3 regions of the Brevibacillus borstelensis genome follow, and region 2 is predicted to be linked to each of the others. Evidence: a T-box and tRNA genes for the amino acid it is inferred to sense, from the RefSeq annotation. Region 2 holds a T-box; the other regions hold tRNA genes.

Region 1 (3,279 bases), 2.2 Mb from region 2:
AAGCAGACAAAGAGCGGGAGGCGTACGACGGACACGATGGAAGCTGGGTGGCCCACCCCGGACTGGTTCCGGTGGCGATGGAAGTCTTTAATCGCCTGATGCCGGAAGCAAACCAGATCTGGTATAAGCGCGAGGACGTCCATGTAACTGCCGCTGACCTGCTGGCCGTACCGGAAGGCCAGATCACCGAAGAAGGAGTCCGCACCAACATCAGGGTAGGGATTCAGTACATCGAGGCATGGCTTCGCGGCTATGGCGCCGTGCCGATCAACAACCTGATGGAAGACGCCGCAACAGCGGAAATTTCCCGCGCTCAGGTGTGGCAATGGATCAAGCACCGCCGGGGTGTTTTGCCGGATGGCCGCAAGATTACGACTGCTTTGGTCACCCAGTGGCTGAGCGAAGAGCTGCAAACCTTGAAACAGCAAATCGGCCAGGAACGGTACGAAACCGGCAAATACAAGCTGGCAGGGGAATTGTTCCTCCAGCTGGTGACGGCCGACGAGTTTTCCGAGTTTTTGACCGTTCCAGGCTATGCCTATCTTGATTAAAAAAGGGAGTGGGAGAAATGAACAAACAAGAGGCTATTCGACAATTAGAGGAAAGCTGGAAGACAGACCGGTTTAAAGGGGTGCAGCGTCCGTATACGGCGGAAGATGTAGTCAGACTGCGGGGCTCGGTCCAAATCGAGCATACGCTTGCCCGGATCGGGGCAGAGCGGCTGTGGCAGTTGCTCAACACGGAGCATCACATCAAGGCGCTTGGCGCTTTGACCGGGAATCAGGCGATCCAGCAAGTAAAAGCGGGATTGAAAGCCATCTATCTAAGCGGCTGGCAAGTAGCCGCCGACGCCAATCTGGCCGGACAGATGTACCCGGACCAGAGCCTGTACCCGGCAAACAGTGTCCCGCAGGTGGTCAAACGGATCAATCAGGCACTGCAGCGGGCAGATCAGATCCAACAGTCCGAAGGGACGGGCGACACCTATTGGTTTGCACCCATCGTGGCAGATGCGGAAGCCGGCTTTGGCGGACCGCTCAACGTCTTTGAGCTGATGAAAGGCATGATCGAAGCGGGAGCATCGGGTGTACACTTTGAGGATCAGCTCGCATCAGAGAAAAAATGCGGCCATATGGGCGGCAAGGTATTGATCCCGACACAGGCGGCCATTCGCAACCTGGTAGCGGCCCGTTTCGCGGCAGATGTCATGGGTGTGCCGACTGTGATCGTAGCCCGGACCGATGCAAACGGAGCGTTTTTGATCACAAGTGACATCGACGACAGCGACAAGCCGTTTTTGACCGGGGAGCGGACACCAGAGGGCTTCTTCCGAATGAGAGGCGGACTCGATGCCGCGATCGCCCGCGGACTCAGCTATGCTCCATACGCCGATTTGATCTGGTGCGAAACGTCTGAGCCGAACCTCGAGGAAGCACGCCGTTTTGCCGAAGCGATTCACGCCAAATACCCTGGCAAATTGCTGGCTTACAACTGCTCGCCGTCCTTCAACTGGAAGAAGAAGCTGGATGAAGCAGACATCGCCCGTTTCCAAAACGAGCTGGGCGATATGGGCTACAAGTTCCAGTTTGTCACGCTGGCCGGCTTCCACGCCCTCAACTACAGCATGTTTGAACTGGCACGGGGCTATCGCGACCGCGGCATGGCTGCTTACTCTGAGCTGCAGCAAGCGGAGTTTGCGAGCGAGGCGTACGGCTACACGGCTACGCGCCACCAGCGGGAGGTAGGCACCGGGTATTTTGATGAGGTCGCGCAGGTAATTGCAGGAGGCACATCGTCGACGACGGCATTGACTGGTTCTACAGAGGAAGAGCAGTTTACTCACCATTAAGGTGTTTAATTAAAGTAAATAAAAAGGGAAAGGACCAGGGATAAGCTCTCTGGTCCTTCGTTTGCAAAATGCGCGAAATCGCCCTATAATAGAAGGAGTGTAAACGAATATGTCCCCGTAGCTCAGCAGGATAGAGCGTCAGTTTCCTAAACTGTAGGTCGGAGGTTCGAATCCTCTCGGGGACGCCATTGGAAAAGTAGAAATGGCGCGGGTTTCAGCTGGATAGCTACCCGCGCCATTCTTTTGTTAATGTCTGTTTGCAAACATTTTGCAAAAGTCGAAATTTCGGGCGCTTATTGAATACCATTAGCGTTGCATAAAAAATGAATCCATCTATTGTCAAATTATTCTGAATGACATTTTCAACTTTACAACCAAAAACGAGAACAGCCAAGCAAAAGGTAGCCACTATCCATTTGGTAGTTTTATACATTTATTACAACATCGACAACAACAAACAACACTTACTTCCTTTTCTGTCGCCCTCTGGATGTTCGTTTGGATTGGTAATCCATTCTGCCTATCCATTGTTCAAAGGTCTGCCAGAGAAACACTTTGAGCCATCTACTGATTTGCAGCAGACTGTGCTGACTGTTTCTTTCCAGCTTTACAAGAAGCAACAAGCAGTAAGCAATGAGAGCGAGAAAAACTTGATTCCAGACCGCATTTTCACTTGTTCCATAGAACGTCTTGATCTTTGCGTGTTGTTTCATCCATTTGAAAAACAGTTCTATTTGCCAGCGCCAACGGTAGATGTCGCTCAATTCTTCTGCTTCTAAGTCGAACCGATTGGTGATGATTCGAATACGATTTCCTTTCGAATCATGCGTTTCAATCAGTCGTAACACATTATCCACCCGTTTTTGTGGCGTTCCAAGAAGGATCATGGAGTCGGATAAAACGGAGCTTTCTGGTGGTACTTTGAAAGTATACAAATGACGAGTTTCCGCGTTATCCTTGAGACGTGAAGCAAAAAAGATGCCCTGATCGGTATACTCATCGAACTTTTCATAATCCACGTACCCTCGATCAAAGACGTACATGGCTCCGATCTCATCAATCAGCGACTCCATTTGGGTGCGGTCATTGGATTTGGCACAAGTTAGGGAAATCTTTTCAGGATAGACATCCTCCTGGCTTGCGAAAACGAGACGAAGATGAATTTTGATTCCTGCCTTTGTTTCGCGAAAGGTTGCCCACTTATACTTTTGCAAACATAATCCAATTGTAGTGGAATCAATGATCTTTATGTGTTTTCGAAGAGAGCAGGCTTTTCCAGAAACGCGTTGAATTTGCTGGACAAGGTCGACAAAAACTTCTTCAAGCAAAGCAGGTTCTACCCGATTGTTTTTTCGACTAAGCTGTGCGGGGCTGATCGATGACAGTCCTAATTCTTGCTGAAATTTCTTTGATAGAACATCGTCAGCAAT
Region 2 (3,279 bases):
AGGTGAATATCGCGGATATTGCCGCGGAAGCCTGTTTTTCCGCCTTTCATTTTCAACGGCTGTTTCAAGCGATCTCCGGTTTTTCGGTTCACGAGTACATACGAAAAAGAAGGCTGAGCGAGGCCGCCGTTTTGTTGAAACAGACGCAAACAAGCATCCTTGATCTGGCTATCGCCTGCCAGTACGGCTCCCAGGAGGCGTTTACCCGTGCTTTTGAAGCTACTTTCGGCATCACCCCGGCCAAGTTCCGAAAGGCGAACATACCTATTTCCCTGCAAAAGAAGCTGGATTTTTTGGATGATCAAAAACGAGCAAAGGGAGAAATAAGCATGAACAAACCAAACATTGTGCAATTAAACAGCATTGCCATCGTCGGGTACGCCTACAAGACAAATCTGAACAACGAACGCTACTTTGAGGACATTCCCCGCTTCTATGCCGATTTCGGAAGGAATGGACACTATATGCGGATTCCCAACAAAGCCGCCCCTGACATGGCATACGGCATTTAGTGCGATTTCCAGGATAACGGCGACTTTACGTTCATCGTCGGCGAAGAAGTAAAAAACTTGGATGGCGAGCTGGAGGATGGCTTTGTCCACTGTCTGCTTCCGGCAGGGAAATACGCCGAATTCAGGGTGATTGACTCTGTCCAAAATACAAGAACCTATATTTACGGCACCTGGCTTCCGAATTCCAACTACGAGCGAAGAGAAGGACCTGATTTTGAAATAACCGATGTCCGCCAGTCCGTGTACCCGGATCAAATGAAAATAAAAATTTACATACCGATCGACTAGTGTTCCAGCTCCAGTCCGCCCGCTGTCCCCGCTCATTGTCAATCCATGCCCCTTTTGCTATGATGAGGTCGAAGCCAAGCAAAGGAGCGAAACGCTTTGGATCCACTACACCCTTGTGACAAGCACGAATTCCTATCGCGTATCGAAACGGTAAAAGAACTGGAACAAACCGACTTCGAGACATATTCTGTCGTGAAAGACAGCGAAAATGGCCAACACTATCTCCGGTATTCCTTTACACATATCAATCTGTCCGAAGGGGGCAGGCGCGACGAATTCGACCACTTCCTGCCGCTTGAATCGGACGATGTTCTCGCGATTCTGTTCGGAGAGCAGGCTTATCAGTTTCCGGACAACTGGAAAACCGCCTATCTTCGCAGCGGCACGGATGAGCGGTTGATGCCATTCGACCCGAGTGAAAATCACGATCTGGAAAAGGACGCGGAGGCGGAGTTGGCTCTGCTCGAGAAGCTGCAGCAGTTCAAGCAGCAATGGAATGCTGCCGAAGACAAAGAATCGCTGACCCGCGACCTGTTTCGCGATCTCGATGCGATCATAAAAAAAGCGGATGATTGAGTTGCGAAAGCCGCATCCTTTTCGCTATAATGGATGAATCATAAAGGATCGATGATGAGGAAAGTACTCCGTCAAAATGCCCAAGCGAGCCGGGGATGGTGTAAGCCCGGTGCAGGATGGCGGCAGGAATCGCACCTCGGAGATGCTGTCTGATTGCCCGGTTTATCTCTGGAGCAAGTAAGGCAGCCGGGTCTGCCCGTTATCGCAGAACAAAGCGGCTGTGCTGCCCGAAGTGTAAAGGCTGCATGGCAAAAAGAGTGGCACCGCGGGAGAATACCTCTCGTCTCTTGATCAATCAGAGACGCAGAGGTTTTTTTATTTTTCATGATGAAGGGAGTTTGCATCGCTATGAGTTACAAGCATCAAGTGGCTGAGATGATTTCTGCAGCCCTTTCCAAGCAAGGCGTAGATACGCTGGGGGCCGAGCAAGTGCGCAACATGCTGGAGACGCCTCCGAATCCGGCCATGGGCGATATCGCCTTCCCTTGCTTTCAACTGGCAAAGGCACTTCGCAAAGCGCCTCCTGTGATTGCAGCCGAGCTTGCCCCGCTTATCTCGGGTACGCCGGTTCGCGAAGTCCAGGCAGTTGGCCCGTACGTCAATATTTTTCTCGATCAGCAAAGTGTCGCAGCAGAGGTAGTAGGCACCATCCTCTCCGCAGGAGCCGCTTACGGCAGCCGCGACATGGGCAAAGGGCGGAAGGTTCCGATCGATCTTTCTTCTCCCAACATTGCCAAGCCGTTTTCCATGGGGCATCTGCGCTCTACCGTGATCGGAAACGCGATTGCCAACATCATGGAAAAACACGGTTACCAGCCGGTCCGCATCAACCATCTGGGCGACTGGGGCACGCAGTTCGGCAAGCTGATCGTGGCGTATCGCCTGTGGGGCGACGAGGCAAAAGTAAAAGCGGAGCCGATCAAAGAACTGCTCAGCCTCTATGTGCGCTTCCACGAAGAAGCGGAGAACGATCCGTCTTTGGAGGATCAAGGGCGCGAGTGGTTTAAAAAGCTGGAGGACGGAGACGCAGAAGCGCTCCACCTGTGGCAGTGGTTCCGCGATGAATCTCTGAAGGAGTTCATGAAGATTTACGATCTGATGAACGTTTCCTTTGACTCGACACACGGCGAAGCATTTTACAACGACAAGATGGATCGCGTCGTCGCCATGCTGGAGGAAAAAGGCCTGCTGACGGAATCGGACGGCGCCATGGTCGTGACGCTGGATGAATACGACATGCCGCCAAGCCTGATCAAAAAATCGGACGGCGCCACGCTGTACGCGACGCGTGACCTTGCTGCTGCCCTCTACCGCCATGAAACCTACGACTTCGCCAAAGCGCTCTATGTCGTCGGAAACGAGCAACGCCTTCACTTCCAACAGCTCTACAAGGTACTGGAGAAAATGGGCTTTGAGTGGGCAAAGGAAATGCATCACATTCCGTTTGGTATGATGCTGAAGGACGGCAAGAAAATGTCCACGCGCAAGGGCAAGGTCGTCCTGCTGGAAGAAGTGCTGTCCCAGGCGATCGAAGACGTCAAGAAAGTGATCGAGGAAAAGAATCCTGGTCTCGCCAACAAGGAAGAAGTCGCCCGCCAGGTTGGCGTCGGGGCCGTCATCTTCCACGACTTGAAAAACTATCGTCTCAATGACATCAATTTCTCCTGGGAAGAGATGCTCACCTTTGAAGGCGAAACCGGTCCTTACGTCCAATACACGCACGCACGTGCTTGCTCCCTGCTGAGAAAAGGCGGCTATGTACCGTCCGCAGCGGTAAGCTTGCCTCAGGATGCGCTGGACAGCAAGGAAGCCTGGGCAGTCGTTACGCTTCTGAATGCATTCCCGGAAGTGATAGACCGCGCTGCCAACGGCTTTGATCCTTCGCAAATCGGGAAGTACGTGA
Region 3 (3,279 bases), 2.7 Mb from region 2:
TGTTCTCCTGAGCATGGGCCTGCGCTTCGTGAACTTTTCCGACGAACTCCTTTGTGCTCATCTTGGTAAAATCCATGCGGCACCTCCCAAAATTGGCATCACGCTTTCTTACTATGGCCCAATTGGTCAGGAAACATTTACGGCTCTCCAGTTAACGCCTATTATGAAAAGCCGACATCCTTGCAGAAAAAGGATGATCGGCTTTGTTTTGTAAGTCCCAAGCGAATGTTTACATAGGACCTACATTGAAGTTGAATGTATAAACAAGCATACCGCTATAGTAAACATCTACCTTGTAGTAGCCTGTAGAAGAGGCAATCACTCGACCCCGGGAGTCGATGCTGATCCCGCCCGGTTTTGACTCGTAGGAGATGTAGTGTGTGTAATTGGGGCCGCTGGGAAGACTATCGTAAATAGGATTTTGATAGAGATCCAGGTTCACATTGACTTCAGTAACGCTTGCCACGCCGACTGCAGCTTGCGATGGGGCGATCAAGGCTTCGGCATTAGCCGCAGCTTGTCCTGCCAAAAGCAAGGGAATGGCCAGCAAACCTGACCTGATAAGGTTCATTTTCTTCATCAAGACCCGCTCCTTTATTTCAAATGAACGAACAATACTGTAAATTCCATATACAAAACGCTTTCCGCTGCAAACGACGCCTATCGAAGTTATTCAGTATTAGTAAGATGACGATGCCCGTTGGAATGCTCAACAGGCGCCAAAATAGATTACGGAGTTTGGATGTACATGTAGTGTACGTCAGCTCCCCAATTCCAGTTTCCAGATTCGTCTTGGACACCTACTGATACACCAAGCGTTTCATTTCTAGGCAGTGAAACGGGAATTTCGAAGGACTGCGTATTGCTGCTTGTGTTTTGGGGCAGTACACCAGAGCTATAAATACTGCCGTTTTTATCATAGACAAGAACCCAGAATGTACTAAATACGGTGTTGTCATCTGGATCAGATTGGACCCACGTTATTTTTGGCTGCTCATTATAGTAAATGGTCGGGCTGTACTCTTTGTTTGAAGCAGGGGTGGTGATGCTCACGTAAGGCCGGTTATTGCCCTGGGCAGATGCGGTTGCCTCGGTTTTGGCAAAGGAAATGGAAGGTACAAGCGAAGTAATTGCCATTAAAGAGGCTAGCAGCAGAGTGGTTTTCTTCAATTTTTTAAGAACCATAATAAAACATACCTTCTAAATAATGTAAATTCAAAATGAATTGTAAACCTTTGTTTCTCAAAAGTAAATAGGTTTATGGTAAAAAATGTAAAGAAAAAGCCGCACACCCGCCTTCCTAGAGCGGCAATCTCTATGACGGCGCATTCGAGCGCAATAAAATTCGGAGGTCGATCGGTATATGGCGACTTTATTGAAGGATGAAACGGTGTGCAGCGCGGAGTATAACGAAGTCGAACGTGAGGCTAACGTTGGGGAAGCCCGTAAAAACGCAGCATCAATCGTAACTCTTTTAGGTGCTTCCGTAGCGGCACTATGTATTAGCGCTGTCCACGGTCGTTTTTGCATAATAAAAGCCTCCGTTTCACGTAACGGAGGCTTGCGCATATCAGGAACGAGTACATAACGGGTATGGGGTACACGGTGCAGGTGAACGGTTTTGCCGATTTGCTCGCCAGTCCGTCCGGTAAATCACCGCCAAAATCCCGTCATATCGTCGTTTAAAGTCAGTATGGTACGCCCGAGAGGAGTCGAACCTCCGCACGCGGTTCCGGAGACCGCTGCTCTATCCACTGAGCTACGGGCGCATAATAGGATAACTTAAATTATAAAAGATAAGGCGGACAGATGCAAATGAAAAAATTGCAACCCGGATTTTCACATGTAGGGCGCATAGGCTTCATGTATGCGCGACAGAGCAGTAGGGTTGGCTCAAAGGGAGATTTTCATGAAGCGATTCCGATGGTTGGAGTCGCCTTTTTTCATGGTTCTTTTCTTTATTCAGATATTGGCAGGAAAATTGCATGAAAAAGCGAATATAATGAAAAAAAGTGAAACTGCACATGTCGAAAAAACTGGATACTGAGAGGGGGCGGACGCAGATGAACATGGGGCTGGGGCTTTATCAAGAACAGACACTCAAGCTTGTGATGACACCGGAGCTCAGACAGGCCATTACGATTTTACAATATTCGGCCGTCGATCTCGTCTCGTATTTGCAGGAGCAAGCCAATGAAAATCCCGTGTTCGAGCTGCAGGAAGCGGTGGTGGAGCTGGCACCGGCAAAAATGGAAAAGCCGCTGCCGGAAATTGACTGGAAGGAAATTGTAGGCAATCGGGCGACGGGCGAATATACGGCGGGCAAAAATGAAAGCACTTACAATCCGCTGGACTTCGTTACGCAACGGTCGGTTACGCTGTATGAACATTTGGAGCGCCAGCTCGGCTATTTCAAAAGCTTTACGCAGCCGCAGCGGAGAATCGCTCTGTTTTTGATCGGAAACCTGGACGAAAAAGGCTACCTGGAAATTACCCTGGAGGAGGCGTCCCAGCGATTGGGCGCCGATCTTGAAGAGCTGGAGGACGTCCTGACTGTTCTGCAGCATTTCGATCCTGCCGGCGTAGCTGCGAGAAGCCTGGAAGAATGTCTGCTTTTGCAGCTCAGACACATGGGGAAGGACGATGATCATGTCGTTGAGATCGTCACCTCGCACCTCCAGGACCTGGCTGACTGCCGCTACCAGCGCATCGCCGACAAGGTGGGCTGTACGGTGCAGGAGGTTCAGGCGATAGCCGATCTCCTGCGGACGCTGAATCCCCGTCCAGGCGCAGCCTTTTCCCAAGTGGAGACGCGGTATGTGATTCCGGATGTAGCCGTTGAAAAGGTGGGCGACGAATACATCGTCCTGGTCAACGATGTGGCAACTCCCAGACTTAAAATCAACAGCTTTTACGAAAAAATGCTGAGCCAGCAAAAGAGCCAGGAAGAGGCGAAGCAGTTTATCCACGAAAAGCTGAACGCCGCCATGTGGCTGGCAAAAAGTCTGGAGCAGCGCCGTCTCACCCTGATGCGGGTGACGCAGGCCATCGTCGACATGCAGCGGGATTTCTTTGACCGCGGCATTCATTATTTGAAGCCGATGACGCAAAAGGAAATCGCCGAGCGGGTAGGGCTGCACGAATCGACGATCAGCCGGGCGACGAGCAACAAGTACGTACAGACGCCGCGAGGCATTTTCGAGCTGAAATACTTTTTTACCTCGGCGCTTTCTACAGCGAACGGAGAAGCGACTTCTTCGGAAAGCGTAAAACGCAGGA

The links. A T-box is a leader RNA that pairs with one kind of tRNA and senses whether it is charged. The one in region 2 lies ahead of argS (arginine--tRNA ligase), so its partner is inferred to be a tRNA-Arg.
Region 1: it encodes a tRNA-Arg, which carries the amino acid that the T-box ahead of argS (arginine--tRNA ligase) is inferred to sense. The anticodon was not compared.
Region 3: it encodes a tRNA-Arg, which carries the amino acid that the T-box ahead of argS (arginine--tRNA ligase) is inferred to sense. The anticodon was not compared.

The regions. Positions count from the first base shown of each region.
Region 1 is NZ_CP144922.1:220,435-223,713, reverse strand. It holds gene aceB (malate synthase A) at 1-551, shown strand, start outside; gene aceA (isocitrate lyase) at 569-1,849, shown strand; tRNA gene V5G20_RS01260 (tRNA-Arg) at 1,961-2,037, shown strand; gene V5G20_RS01255 (IS4 family transposase) at 2,314-3,279, opposite strand, start outside.
Region 2 is NZ_CP144922.1:3,589,535-3,592,813, forward strand. It holds partial or broken gene V5G20_RS17145 (AraC family transcriptional regulator) at 1-800, shown strand, start outside; gene V5G20_RS17150 (hypothetical protein) at 897-1,376, shown strand; T-box leader at 1,419-1,667, shown strand; gene argS (arginine--tRNA ligase) at 1,725-3,279, shown strand, end outside.
Region 3 is NZ_CP144922.1:914,493-917,771, forward strand. It holds gene V5G20_RS04245 (DUF4023 domain-containing protein) at 1-76, opposite strand, end outside; gene V5G20_RS04250 (hypothetical protein) at 230-580, opposite strand; gene V5G20_RS04255 (hypothetical protein) at 730-1,185, opposite strand; tRNA gene V5G20_RS04260 (tRNA-Arg) at 1,695-1,769, opposite strand; gene V5G20_RS04265 (hypothetical protein) at 1,816-1,989, shown strand; gene rpoN (RNA polymerase factor sigma-54) at 2,064-3,279, shown strand, end outside.